3 regions of the Streptomyces sp. NPDC033136 genome follow, and region 3 is predicted to be linked to each of the others. Evidence: riboswitches for the same ligand, from Rfam matches in the RefSeq annotation. Region 3 holds a riboswitch; each other region holds the start of a gene.

What was found. A riboswitch is a leader RNA that binds a small molecule or an ion and turns the genes downstream of it on or off. The one in region 3 is predicted to bind cyclic di-AMP.
Region 1: linked by a shared signal. The riboswitch ahead of ACZ5TL_RS04885 (LysM peptidoglycan-binding domain-containing M23 family metallopeptidase) and the one ahead of ACZ5TL_RS37555 (M23 family metallopeptidase) in region 3 are both predicted to bind cyclic di-AMP.
Region 2: linked by a shared signal. The riboswitch ahead of ACZ5TL_RS31800 (transglycosylase SLT domain-containing protein) and the one ahead of ACZ5TL_RS37555 (M23 family metallopeptidase) in region 3 are both predicted to bind cyclic di-AMP.

Annotation. Positions count from the first base shown of each region.
Region 1 covers NZ_JBVIPD010000002.1:379,505-384,003, forward strand. Annotated here, with positions in the region: gene ACZ5TL_RS04880 (alpha-galactosidase) at 1-1,840, shown strand, start outside; cyclic di-AMP (ydaO/yuaA leader) riboswitch at 2,157-2,311, shown strand; gene ACZ5TL_RS04885 (LysM peptidoglycan-binding domain-containing M23 family metallopeptidase) at 2,316-3,254, shown strand; gene ACZ5TL_RS04890 (DUF6250 domain-containing protein) at 3,447-4,163, shown strand; gene ACZ5TL_RS04895 (SGNH/GDSL hydrolase family protein) at 4,309-4,499, shown strand, end outside.
Region 2 covers NZ_JBVIPD010000023.1:60,361-64,859, forward strand. Annotated here, with positions in the region: gene ACZ5TL_RS31790 (GNAT family N-acetyltransferase) at 1-478, opposite strand, end outside; gene ACZ5TL_RS31795 (HAD family hydrolase) at 665-1,513, shown strand; gene ACZ5TL_RS31800 (transglycosylase SLT domain-containing protein) at 1,477-2,256, opposite strand; cyclic di-AMP (ydaO/yuaA leader) riboswitch at 2,260-2,435, opposite strand; gene ACZ5TL_RS31805 (polyprenyl synthetase family protein) at 2,938-3,948, shown strand; gene ACZ5TL_RS31810 (LolA family protein) at 4,180-4,499, shown strand, end outside.
Region 3 covers NZ_JBVIPD010000036.1:18,157-22,655, forward strand. Annotated here, with positions in the region: gene ACZ5TL_RS37545 (M16 family metallopeptidase) at 1-373, shown strand, start outside; gene ACZ5TL_RS37550 (M16 family metallopeptidase) at 370-1,758, shown strand; cyclic di-AMP (ydaO/yuaA leader) riboswitch at 1,950-2,115, shown strand; gene ACZ5TL_RS37555 (M23 family metallopeptidase) at 2,128-2,916, shown strand; gene ACZ5TL_RS37560 (GntR family transcriptional regulator) at 3,106-3,810, shown strand; gene ACZ5TL_RS37565 (HPr family phosphocarrier protein) at 3,964-4,245, opposite strand; gene ACZ5TL_RS37570 (bifunctional acetate--CoA ligase family protein/GNAT family N-acetyltransferase) at 4,423-4,499, shown strand, end outside.

The DNA of each region.
Region 1 (4,499 bases), on a different contig from region 3:
TGCCCTGTCCGTCCGCACGGGCGAGCGGCGCGGCACCGAGTGGGTCTACGAAGGGCATGACACCGAGGACGGCGAGCTGAGGCTCCGCTTTCGCGACGGCGGCCTGGCCGTCACGCTGCACTACCGGATGCGCTCCTCGGCGGATGTCGTCGAGCGCTGGGTGACCCTGGACAACCAGGGGCCGGCGGTCGAGGTGCTCCGCGCCGACTCCGCCACCTGGACCCTCCCGGACCGCGACAGCTGGCGGCTGTCCCAGCTGCACGGCCGCTGGGGCGCCGAGTCCCGGCTGACGCGCTCGGCCCTCACCCACGGGGAGAAGGTCATCGGCAGCCGCCGCGGCCACACCTCCCACCAGCATCTGCCGTGGGTCGCCCTCGACACCGACGCCACCGAGGAGCGCGGCGAGGTCTACGGCTGCGCCCTCGGCTGGTCCGGGTCCTGGCGGATCGCCGTGGCACAGCTCCCGGACGGACGCGTGCAGATCACCGGCGGCGCCGGTTACGACGACTCGGGCCTGCTGACGCTGGGCACGGGGGAGTCGTACACGACCCCCGTCTTCGCCGGGCTCTGGAGCGACGGCGGCTTCGGCGGGGCGAGCCGTGCCTGGCACGCCTACCAGCGGGCCCACGTGATCCCGGACGCCGGCCAGGACCGGCCGGTGCTGTTCAACTCCTGGGAGGCCACCGAGTTCGACATCTCCGAGGAGCAGCAGCGGGTGCTGGCCGAGCGGGCGGCGGCCATGGGGGTCGAGCTGTTCGTGGTGGACGACGGCTGGTTCGGGGCGCGCACCAGCGACCGGGCCGGGCTCGGCGACTGGACACCGAACCCCGACCGCTTCCCCGGCGGGCTGGGGCCGCTCGCCGACCACGTGCACGGCCTCGGCATGCGGTTCGGGATCTGGGTCGAGCCCGAGATGGTCAATCCGGACAGCGAGCTGTACCGTACGCACCCCGACTGGGTGCAGTACCAACCGGGACGAAAGCGGACGGAGTTCCGCAATCAGCTCGTACTCAATCTGGCCCGTGAGGACGTCCAGGAGTACCTGTGGGAGCAGCTCGACAGGCTGCTCTCCGGCGCTCCGATCGACTACGTCAAGTGGGACTTCAACCGCTGCTTCACCGACGCCGGCTGGCCGGAGGACCCCTACCCGCAGCGGCTGTGGGTCGACCACGTCCGTGGCCTGTACGCCCTGCTGGACCGGCTGCGGGCCGCGCACCCGGGCGTGGCCTTCGAGTCATGCTCGGGCGGTGGCGGGCGGATCGACCTCGGGGTGCTGAGCCGCACGGACCAGGTGTGGACGTCGGACAACACCGACCCGCTCGACCGGCTCGCCATCCAGCACGGATTCAGTCAGATCCACCCGGCCCGGGTCATGGCCGCCTGGGTCACCGACAGTCCGAACGCCATGCTCAACCACCGGGCCAGCTCCCTGCGGTTCCGGTTCGTCAGCGCCATGGCCGGGGTGCTCGGCGTCGGCGGCGACCTCACGAAGTGGACGGAGGAGGAACTCGCCGAGGCGCGGCAGTGGGTGGGGCTCTACAAGGAGATCCGGCCCGTGGTGCAGCGCGGCGACCTGTATCGGCTGAGGCCCCCGGAGGGCGGCCTCAGTGCGGTGCAGTACGTCCTCGGTGACGAGACCGTCGTCCTCGCCTGGCTCCAGGCGCAGCGCTACGGCGAGCCCGTGCCGGCGCTCAGGCTGCGCGGCATCGACCCGGCAGCAACGTACGAATGCCTCGAAACGGGCGAAGTTCACCGGGGTGCCGTGCTGCGGCATCACGGACTGCGGGTCGGGTTGCACGGGGACCTGGACGCCACCGTCGTCCGCCTTAAGCGGAAGTAGCCCTTCTGTCCGAATGGAGTGTTTCCCATCCTTTCGCCATAACGTGCCCCGATCGTAAAGAAGATGAGATCGGGGTGCGTGACCATCGTCATATTCGTGACGATGCGTTGTCGCCATGTTCACGTAATTCTGGCGATATTCAGGGTGGTTGAGCAAAGCGGGAGATCGCTGATCCACGCTCGGTGACGGCGAATGTGCCGACGCGTCAAGAAAAAAGCCGTCACAGGAAACCGCAAGCTTGTCCCATTGCGTCTTGGTCGCTTACGTTCCACACCCATCCGGACGGACGCCTAATCCTGCCGCCGCCCGGAGCCCCACACACTGACCCGACGTACGGCAGGAGCGGGGGACCCACAGGTAAGACGCCTGTTCCGGTTCCCGGAACGGCTTGGGGTTAAGCCGCGCCTCGGCGCGGCCGGGCATCTCCAGCTCGCACCCGACAGCTCACCTCGCAGGCGACGGAGAGGAATTCGCCATGCCCGCGAAGGGTAAGCACCGCCGCCCCAAGACCCAGCGTTTCACCCGCTCCATCGCCGCCGCCGGAACCGGCGGGGCCGCTCTCGCCCTTCCGCTCATGGGGGCCGCCGGAGCCCACGCCGCCACCGGCCAGTCGGCTCCGGAAAAGGCCGTCCAGTCCGCTCCGGCCGCCGAGAAGAAGGCCGCCGAAAAGGCCACGGGCGCTCGCACCTACACGGTGAAGGCCGGCGACTACCTCGCGAAGATCGCCGACGACCAGAACGTCAGCGGCGGCTGGAAGAAGCTCTACTCGGACAACCGGGACGCCGTCGGCGACGACCCGTCGCTGATCCACCCGGGCCTGAAGCTCTCCCTCGGCAAGAAGGCGGCGACGAGCGCGCCCAAGGCGCCGTCCGCGCCGAAGGCCTCGGCCGAGCGCCAGGCCGAGAAGCCGTCCTCCTCCTCCGAGTCGTCCGCGAAGGCGGACACCGCCGCGAAGCCGGCCGCCGCCAAGCCGGCCGCCAAGCCCGCGGCGGAGAGCAACTCCAGCGGCTACAGCTCCCCGGTGGCCGGTGCCACCGTCGGCACCCCGTACCGCATGTCCGGCAGCATGTGGTCCAGCGGCTACCACACCGGTGTCGACTTCGTCGTCCCGACCGGCACCTCGCTCAAGGCCGTCGGCGCGGGCACGGTCGTCTCCGCCGGCTGGGGCGGCGCGTACGGCAACCAGGTCGTCATCCGTCTCGCCGACGGCAGCTACGCCCAGTACGCCCACCTGTCCCAGCTCTCCGTCTCGGCCGGCCAGACCGTGGCCGCCGGGCAGCAGATCGGCCTGTCCGGTGCGACCGGCAACGTCACCGGTCCGCACCTGCACTTCGAGATCCGCACCACGCCGGACTACGGCTCGGACGTGGACCCGGTCGCCTACCTGCGCTCGCACGGCGTCTCCGTCGGCTGACCGGCCGACAGCACCACCTGCCTGACACGCGACCGAAGGCCGGACCCCGATTCCCGGGTCCGGCCTTCGGTCGCGTGCGCCTCCGCCGATCCCCAAGGGATCGACAGCGGGCGGCAGTTGGGACAGAGTGATCCCGACCGGAGTGCAAGCGCTTTCTGGAGCTTCCAGACGGATCCCGAGGAGCTGTGTCCCGTGCCGACCACCCGCAGAGCGTTCACCACCCTGGCAGCCGGAGCCGCCCTGGCGGCGCTCGCCCCGGCGGCGACCGCGCACGCCGAGCCCCGTCACCGCCGTCTCATCGCCCACGACGACTTCCGCCACGGCCTCACGCAGTGGGTGACCGAACTCCAGGACGGCGGCACCGTGACCGCCTCCCGCGGCGTGCTGGAGATCGACGTACCGAGCGGGGCGACCGTGTGGTTCACACGGCGGCTCGAAGGGCCGTACGTCCTCGAGTACACCGCCACGCCCGTCTCCGCCGGCGGGGTCAACGACCGGGTCTCGGACCTCAACAACTTCTGGAACGCGACCGACGTCCGCTCCCCGGACGATCTCTTCGCCACACCACGCGGTGGCGCCCTCGCCGAGTACGACCACCTCGCGATGTATTACGCCGGCTACGGAGCCAACTACAACACCACGACCCGGCTGCGCCGTTACGTCGGCGAGCCCGGCGTCCGCCCCCTGGTGTACGACTACACCGAGCCGTTGCTGGTCCCGAACGAGCCGAACCGGGTCCGGATCGTCTCCGACGGATCCACGGTCAGGTGGTGGAACAACGGGCGGCTCGTCTTCGACCACACCGACCCGCAGCCCTACACGGGCGGCCACTTCGCCTTCCGGACGGTGTGGAGCCATTTCCGGATCACCGGATTCCGGGTCTGGCGGCTCACCCCGAAACATCCCTGACAAGCTGCGTATTCCGGAGTTGGCGAACGCTTGGGGAGTGGCTTATCTCACCACTCGTCAACCCCTTCCTACGGTCGCGTAAGTCACATTGGAAGGTGAATCATGAGCGGCTGTGGCAGACGATTCGAAGAGTGACAGCAGAGCAGTGATCGGGTCGTACGTGGCGGTGGGGGACAGCTTCACCGAGGGCGTCGGTGATCCCGGCCCCGACGGGGCGTTCGTCGGCTGGGCCGACCGGTTCGCCGTCCTGCTCGCCGACCGCAGGCCCGAGGGCGACTTCCGGTACACCAACCTCGCCGTGCGCGGGAAACTCCTCGACCAGATCGTGGCGGACCA
Region 2 (4,499 bases), on a different contig from region 3:
CCTTGGCCAGCGTGGTCTTGAGGAACTTCGGCGACCGGGCGCGCAGCACCGACTCGTACGTCTCGTAGCCCTTCTCCACGTCGATGACGAACGTGGCGTGCTCCTCGGCCGCGTGGCGGACGAACAGCCGCTGCTCCGCCTCCAGGTTGTCGAAGGCGAACACCGACACCGAGCAGGCCCGCAGCAGTTCGCCGGTGTCGAGGCTCAGGCCGGGGCGCACGATCGCGCCCTGCGCGTCCGAGACGCCGAGCCCGATCGCCCGGCCCTGGCCCAACGGGCCCCGCTCGTAGGGCAGGAAGCCGACCGGCTCCAGCCCTTCGTAGACCACCGCGACCCGGGCCCGCGGCCTCACCCGGCCGACGGCTTCGGTGAACTCCGGCTCCATGAAAGGGTTGCGCGGTGCCCGCGAGGCGGCGCGCAGCGCGCGCCAGCGCTCCCTTTCCGCTTCGCCGAGCTCCCCGGGCCCAGCCACACGTATGCGCCCACTGCTCAACCTGACCCCCCGATCAAGTCCCCCCTGGACACTGGGAAGGTACCGCCCGAGACGCCCCCACGGGTAGGTAGCGGACCATCTTGTTGCCAACTGGTGCAGAGGCCTTCAACCGGGCAATCGGCGTCCACCGCGCGATGAAACGAGAGGGCGCGTTGTCCGTATTCTCTGATCATGGCCGCACCCATCGCATATTCACTCATCGCCACCGACCTGGACGGGACGCTGCTGCGCGGCGACGACACCCTGTCCGACCGGTCCCTCGCCGCGCTCCGGCGGGTGGCGGACGCCGGTGCCCAGCACCTCGTGGTGACGGGCCGGCCGGCACCCAGAGTGCGGCCGCTGCTGGACGACCTCCGGTGCACGGGGCTCGCGGTGTGCGGGCAGGGCGCGCAGGTGTACGACGCCGGTGCGGACCGCCTGCTGTGGTCGATCACCCTGGACCGGGAGCTGGCCGAGACCGCCCTCGGCAAGATCGAGGCCGAGGTGGGGCAGGTGTATGCGGCAGTCGACCAGGACGGCGTCGACGGGCTCACGCTGATCGAGCCGGGCTATCTCATGCCGCACCCGACCCTGCCCGCGGTACGGGTCGACCGGCGCGACGAGCTGTGGGGCGCGCCGATCAGCAAGGTGCTGCTGCGCCACTCCTACCTGACGGACGACGAACTGGCGGCGACGGCCCGCTCGGTGGTCGGCTCCCTGGCGACGGTGACGATGTCGGGGCCCGGCACGGTCGAACTCCAGCCGTGCGGTGTCACCAAGGCGACGGGCCTGGCGCTGGCCGCCGAGCACCTGGGGCTGCGGCCTGCGGACACGATCGCCTTCGGTGACATGCCCAACGACATCCCGATGTTCGACTGGGCCGCGCACGGCGTGGCGATGGCCAACGCCCATCCCGAACTCAAGGCCGTGGCCGACGAGGTCACCTCGTCGAACGAGGACGACGGCATCGCCGTCGTCCTCGAGCGACTGCTGGGCGGGACGGCTCAGTACGGGCCGTTGACGTTGTCGATCGAGCCGTAGCGGTCGGCCGCGTAGTTGCAGGCCGCCGTGATGTTGGCGACCGGGTCGTACGGGTCGTAGGGGGTGCCGGACACGTGGTAGGCGGCGAAGGTCGGGTCGATGACCTGGAGCAGCCCCTTGGACGGGGTGCCCTTGGCGGCGTTCGAGTCCCAGTTGTTGATCGCCAGGGGGTTGCCGGACGACTCGCGCATGATGTTGCGGTGGATGCCCTCGTACGAGCCCGGGATCCCCTTCTGCGCCATGATGTCCAGCGCCTCGCGGATCCAGCCGTCCAGGTTGTTCGCGTAGGTCTTCGCGGAGACCTGGGTGGCCTGGGCGCCGCCGGCGGGCTTCGCGGCCGGCTTGGCGGGGGCGGAGGACTGGGTCGCCTTCTTCTTCACGGCGCCCGCCTTGGCCGTCTTCACCTTCAGCTTCAGACCCGGGTGGATCAGCTTCGGGTCGTCTCCGACAGCGGCGCGGTTGTCCTTGTAGAGCTGCTTCCAGCCGCCCGACACGTCGTACTTGCCGGCGATGCGGTAGAGCGTGTCGCCCTTGGTCACGGTGTACGTGAGGGACTTGAGGGCCTTGGCGGGCTGGGCCGCCTGCGGCACGGACTGGGCGGCGGTGCTCTGGGGTTCGGCGGCGCTCGCCTGCGTGGCGCCGAGGAGCGGAAGGGTCAGTGCCGCTCCGCCGGTGCCGGCGGCCACGACACGACGGGTGATCGGGTTGGTTCTGGGTCGACGGTGCTTACCTCGTCCGGGCATGGCGATGTTCCTCTCCGGCGCCTGCGAGGTGAGCTGTCGGGTTCGGGCCGGGAGGTGCCCGGCCGCGTACGGCGCTGTGCCGTGCGCGGCTTCACCCCGAGCCGTTCCGTCGTGCGGACCGGCGACTTACCTGGGTCCCCCGCTCCTGCCCTGCGTGAGTGAGTCGGTGTCTGTGGGGAGTCCGGGCGGTGGCAGGATTCGGCGTCCGCCGGACTGGGCCGGAACGTATGCGACAGCACATGTCGGGAACAAGCAGTGGAGTCACATATGGCGCTAGTCGACCTTGGTCGGGGGTAATGGGCCACTTGATCCTTTGCGTAAGCCAACGCTCAACTCGCCTGAACGGGACGGACGTACGGGCGCATGCCGGGTGGGACGGTGGAAGCGTGGGCGTGATTCAACTCACTGATCACACGCGCGTGGCGCAATGTCCGCCAAAGGGGATTCGCTTCCTCACCGGGGCAAATAGTGCATAGTTCGCTACCTCTGGGTAAGTCGATAAATATCCCCTCTTATGGGCTGATCGAAAACATAACGGTCGTGATCGGATACCACCCGCCCTGTAACCATGGGCGCTGGCGGTGATCGAAACGTGACCGGATACGCTGACTCGAGTGAGGGCAGCGACCTATCGACAATCCGCGTAAGCACCGGCAGACACCAGCAGACAGGAGACCCCTCGTGACCGACGTCGGGCCGTTCGGGCTGAGCGTGCGGGACCAGGCTCTGGAAGCCGATGTCCAGGCCGGACTGGCGGCTGTCGAGGAAGGCTTGCTCGAGGCCACCAAGAGTGAGGTGCCCTTCATCACGGAGGCCGCCCAGCACCTGGTGCGGGCCGGCGGCAAGCGGTTCCGGCCGCTGCTCGTGATGCTCTCCGCCCAGTTCGGCGACCGGCACGCACCCGGGATCGTGCCCTCGGCCGTCGTCGTGGAGCTGACCCACCTCGCCACGCTGTACCACGACGACGTGATGGACGAGGCCGCCGTGCGCCGGGGCGTCGCGAGCGCGAATACCCGTTGGGGCAACTCCGTCGCGGTCCTCACCGGCGACTTCCTCTTCGCCCGCGCCTCGCACATCCTGGCCGATCTCGGCCCCGAGGCCGTGCGGGTGCAGGCCGAGGCCTTCGAGCGGCTCGTGACCGGGCAGATCCTGGAGACGGCCGGGCCGCAGGACGGCCGCGACCCCGTCGAGCACTACTTGGACGTGCTGGGCGGCAAGACCGGCTCACTGGTCGCGGTGTCGTGCCGCTTCGGCGCGATGATGTCCGGCGCCGACGACACGGTCGTGGACGTGCTGACCCAGTACGGCGAGCGGCTCGGCGTCGCCTTCCAGCTCGCGGACGACGTCCTGGACATCGCCTCCGACTCCCACGAGTCCGGCAAGACCCCCGGCACCGACCTGCGCGAGGGCATTCCCACGCTGCCGGTGCTCCGGCTGCGCGAGCGCGCCGCCCGGCTCGGGCTCGCGGACGACGTCGCCCTGTGCGAGCTGCTGGACTCCGACCTCACCGACGACGCCCGGCACGCCGAGGCCCTGCGTCTGCTGCGGGCCCACCCGGCGCTGGAGCAGGCCCGGCGGGACACCGTCCGCTACGCCCAGGACGCCGGCTCGGCGCTGGCGCCCCTGCCGGAATGTGCCGCGAAGGCAGCGCTGGTGGAACTGAGCGACGCGGTGGTGCACCGGGCCGGCTAGGGCCTCCTGCCCGCCCGACCCCTACGGGTCGGAGGAGAAGCCGCCCTTCCGTGTCATACCCCAGCAGTACGCGGAGTTGAGTCCGGGGTCTGACGTATCTCCCTGGCCGATTTGGTCAGATGGAAACCAGGGAAAACACCACCCCTCACCTGTTCGGGTGAGAATGGCGGCTCTGGGACGAGTGCGTGGACGACACGGACAGCCGCCGCCGACCATGGAGGTAGGGCACACATGGCACCGTACGCATCCGACGACAGCACGACCGGCGGGGAGGTCGACGAGCAGCGCTCCGGGCGGCGCAAAGCCGCGCGATACGTCGTCCCGGTCACGGTGATGGGGGTGGCGGCCGCGACGATCGGGCTGGTCCCCGCACTCGCCGACTCCGGTGACCCCGACCTCCCGAAGATCACCGCCCAGCAACTCATCGAGAAGGTCGCCCAGTCCGACGTCGAGCAGCTGTCCGGCACGGTGAAGATCAGCACCGACCTGGGCCTGCCCAACCTCGGCGGCCTGGAGTCCGCCCTGATGTCCGGTGCCGCGGGCCAGGGCGA
Region 3 (4,499 bases):
GGAGGTCCCGGTCATCGAGGCGGCCATCGACGAGGAGCTCGCCCGGTTCGCCGAGGAGGGCCCCACGGCCGAGGAGATGGAGCGCGCCCAGGCCCAGTTGGAGCGCGAGTGGCTGGACCGGCTCGGCACGGTCGCGGGCCGCGCCGACGAACTGTGCCGGTACGCCGTGCTGTTCGGCGACCCGCAGCTCGCCCTGACCGCCGTCCAGCGCGTGCTGGAGGTCACGGCGGAGGAGGTCCAGGAGGTCGCCAAGGCCCGCCTGCGCCCCGACAACCGCGCGGTGCTCGTCTACGAGCCCGTCGCCGACGAGACCGACGAGGCCGAGGACACCGCAGCCGCGGCCGGCGACGAGAACGAGGAGGCGGCCAAGTGACCGAGCTCGCCACGATGGATTTCCACCCCCGGCCGCAGGCGGGCGAGGCCCGGCCCTGGGCCTTCCCGGCCCCCGAGCGCGGCACGCTCGGCAACGGCCTGACGCTGTTGCGCTGCCACCGCCCCGGACAGCAGGTCGTCGCCGTGGAGGTGCTGCTGGACGCGCCCCTGGAGGCCGAGCCGGCCGGCCTCGACGGTGTGGCCACGATCATGGCGCGGGCCTTCTCGGAGGGCACCGACAAGCACTCCGCCGAGGAGTTCGCCGCCGAGCTGGAGCGCGCCGGCGCCACCCTCGACGCACACGCCGACCACCCCGGTGTCCGGCTCAGCCTGGAGGTACCGGCCTCCCGGCTCGCCAAGGGACTCGGCCTGATCGCCGACGCCCTCAGGGCTCCCGCGTTCGCGGACAGCGAGGTCGAGCGACTGGTCCGCAACCGCCTCGACGAGATCCCGCACGAGCTGGCCAACCCCTCCCGCCGTGCCGCCAAGGAGCTCTCCAAGGAACTGTTCCCGGCGGGCTCGCGCATGTCGAGGCCCCGGCAGGGCACCGAGGAGACGGTCGCCGCGATCGACTCCGCGGCCGTACGCGCCTTCTACGAGAAGCACGTCAGGCCCGCCACGGCCACTGCCGTGGTCGTCGGCGACCTCACCGGCATCGACCTCGACGCCCTGCTCGGCGACACCCTGGGGTCGTGGACCGGCTCCTCGGCCGAGCCGCGCCCGGTGCCGCCGGTCACCGCCGACGACACGGGCCGGGTCGTCATCGTGGACCGCCCGGGCGCCGTCCAGACGCAGGTGCTGATCGGCCGCGTCGGCCCGGACCGGCACGACCGGGTGTGGCCCGCCCAGGTGCTCGGCACGTACTGCCTCGGCGGCACCCTCACCTCCCGCCTGGACCGCGTCCTGCGCGAGGAGAAGGGCTACACCTACGGCGTGCGCTCGTTCGCCCAGGTCCTCAGGTCCGCCCCGGACGGGACCGGTGCCTCGATGCTGGCCATCAGCGGCTCCGTGGACACGCCCAACACCGGACCGGCCCTGCAGGACCTCTGGACGGTGCTGCGCACCCTCGCCGCCGAGGGCCTGACCGACGCCGAGCGGGACGTCGCCGTGCAGAACCTGGTCGGCGTGGCGCCGCTGAAGTACGAGACGGCGGCGGCCGTCGCGAGCACGCTGGCGGACCAGGTCGAGCAGCACCTGCCGGACGACTACCAGGCCACGCTGTACCGGCAGCTCGCCGCGACCGGCACCGTGGAGGCCACCGCGGCGGCCGTCAGCGCCTTCCCGGTGGACCGTCTGGTGACCGTCCTCGTCGGTGACGCGGCGCAGATCCAGGGCCCGGTCGAGGCCCTCGGCATCGGCGAAGTCGCGGTCGTCGCCGCCGAGTAGGGCACGCGTGCGGAGGAGCCCTGGTTGTCTTCCAAGGCGCCAGGGCTCCTTTATGCCCGAATTGATACGGAGGTTGCCTGTCTGCCCTGTGGGATGCGCTACAAAAGCCGGGATTCGTTTGGGAATTGAAAGTGCCGCCGCTTAGCGTCATCCGGGCTGTTCGTCAGGCAGTGCGCCGCACCCGCGGCACCGGACAGTCATCGCCGAGTCCCCGTACGGCGCGAGCCAGGGGAGCCGGGGACCCAACCGCAGTCCCTGGGGTGAATCGGACGCCCGCGCGAGCCGCGAGGGGGTCCGTAGGAGACCTTCCTGCTCCGAACCCGTCAGCTAACCCGGTAGGCGAGAGGGAAGGAAAGGACCAGCCACCACATGGCGTTCACGCGCGCCACCGGGAAGCACCGTCGTCCCAGCAGGATCCAGCGCGGCACGGCCCGCGCGGCGGGCGTCGCGGCCCTCGCCACCACCGGCGTCATCGGCAGTGTGGCCGCCCCGGCCGCTTTCGCCGCCGAGCCCGCTCCCGAGCAGACCGGCCTCACACCCGTCGTCACCATGGGCGACACCGTCGCCCAGCAGATCGACGCGCAGGCTCTCGCCCAGAAGCAGGCGGCCGAAGAGGCCGCCGCCAAGAAGAAGGCCGAGGAGGCCGCCCGCGAGCGGGCCGCCGAGGCGGCCAAGAAGGCCAAGGAGGCGGCTGAGAAGGCCCGCGAGGCCAAGGAGCGCGCGGCCCGTGAGGCCGAGCGCAAGCGCCTCAACACCTTCGTGTCCCCGATCGCGGGCTCGTACGTCTCCACCGGCTACAAGGCCGGCGGCGCCGTCTGGTCCTCCGGCAGCCACACCGGCGTCGACTTCCACGCCGCCAGCGGCACCGCCGTCCAAGCCGTCGGCATGGGCACGGTCGTCGAGGCCGGCTGGGGTGGTTCCTACGGCAACCAGGTCGTCATCAAGATGAACGACGGGACGTACACCCAGTACGGCCACCTGTCGTCCGTCGGCGTCTCGGTGGGTCAGCAGGTCACCCCCGGTCAGCAGATCGGCCTGTCCGGCGCCACCGGCAACGTCACCGGCGCGCACCTGCACTTCGAGGCGCGCACGAGCCCCGAGTACGGCTCGGACATGGACCCCGTCGCCTATCTCCGCTCGCACGGCGTGAACCTCTGACGGGCACACCGCTCCGTTTCCGCGAGGCCCCGGCTCCACGAGCCGGGGCTTTCGGCGTTCATGGCGGCCGGTTGTCCAAAAAATATCCCTGGATTCCGGGCTGCCGTCGGAAATTCCGGCTCATTGCAATAGAGTCACGGAACACGCGTCACTCGTCGACGTTTCACGGGGATTAAACGGAGGTCGGTCATGCGTATTCCCGCGCACTCGGTGTGCACGGCCATCCGGGACGACATCGTCGCGGGTGTCCACGCGCGCGGCAGCCGGCTCACCGAGGAACTCCTCGCGCGCCGCTACGGCGTCTCGCGCGTCCCCGTCCGGGAGGCCCTGCGCACCCTGGAGGCCGAGGGCTTCGTGGTGACCCGGCGGCACGCGGGCGCGTGCGTCGCCGAACCCACCGAGCAGGAGGCCGCCGACCTGCTGGAGATGCGCATGCTGCTGGAGCCGCTCGGTGCCGCCCGGGCCGCCCAGCGCCGCACCGAGGCGCATTTGAAGGTCCTGCGCGGGCTGGTCCGGCTCGGCCAGGAGCGCGCCCGCCGGGGCAGCAGCGACGACCTGCGCTCCCTGGACGGCTGGTTCCACGAGACGCTCGCCCAGGCCTCCGGCAGCCCCGCTCTGACCTCGATGCTCACCCAGCTCCGTCACAAGATCGCCTGGATGTACGCCGTGGACGTGCCGGCCAGCCCCGTGGAGTCGTGGACGGAGCACGGCGCGATCGTGGACGCGGTGGCGCGCGGGGACGGCGAGCGCGCGCGGGCGGTCACGGCGCTGCACACCGAGCGCGCGACGGCCGCGCACCGCCTGCGCTTCGGCTCCGCCGCTGAGGGAGGCGAGCGCACCGAGCGTGTGAGGAACTCGCAACATCCCGTAAACACGGCGAGCCTGCGACATTAACACGACAGCCGTATACAAAGAGCAGGGAATTCCAGGGGGCTTATTTCCTGCTGCCCCGGCACGGATAATCAACCGGCCTCGGTAATGGCGAAGGGCTCGCCCGATGAATTCGGACGAGCCCTTCCGTGTGCGCCCGAATAGGCGCACCGCGTATCAGACGGTCTCAGGCAGTTCCTCGAGACCCTCGGAGACCAGCTTGGCCAGCCGGTCCAGGGCGGCGTCCGCGCCCTCGGCGTCGGAGGCGAGGACGATCTCCTCGCCACCCTGGGCGCCCAGGCCCAGGACGGCCAGCATGGAGGCCGCGTTAACGGGGTTGCCGTCAGCCTTGGCGATCGTCACCGGGACGCCTGCGGCCGTGGCGGCTCGGACGAAGATGGAGGCGGGGCGGGCGTGGAGACCCTCGGCCCAGCCGACGTTGACGCGGCGCTCAGCCATGTGTTGCTGCCCTTCGGTGTTCAGGTTGTCTAGACCAGTTTCCCACATCGTGAAGCCACCCGGAGCGGTCCTCGCGTTCCGCTCCGGAGGTGCCGTCGGATCGCGGCCTCGACCCGACTGACGCCCTCCACAGACTGCCTCGCGCCGTTGTCAGGCGCTAGCCGTACTCTGGGGCCCATGCAGACCTCGCCGGACCGGCATGAGTATCCCGCCCACTGGGAAGCCGACGTGGTGCTGCGCGACGGTGGCACCGC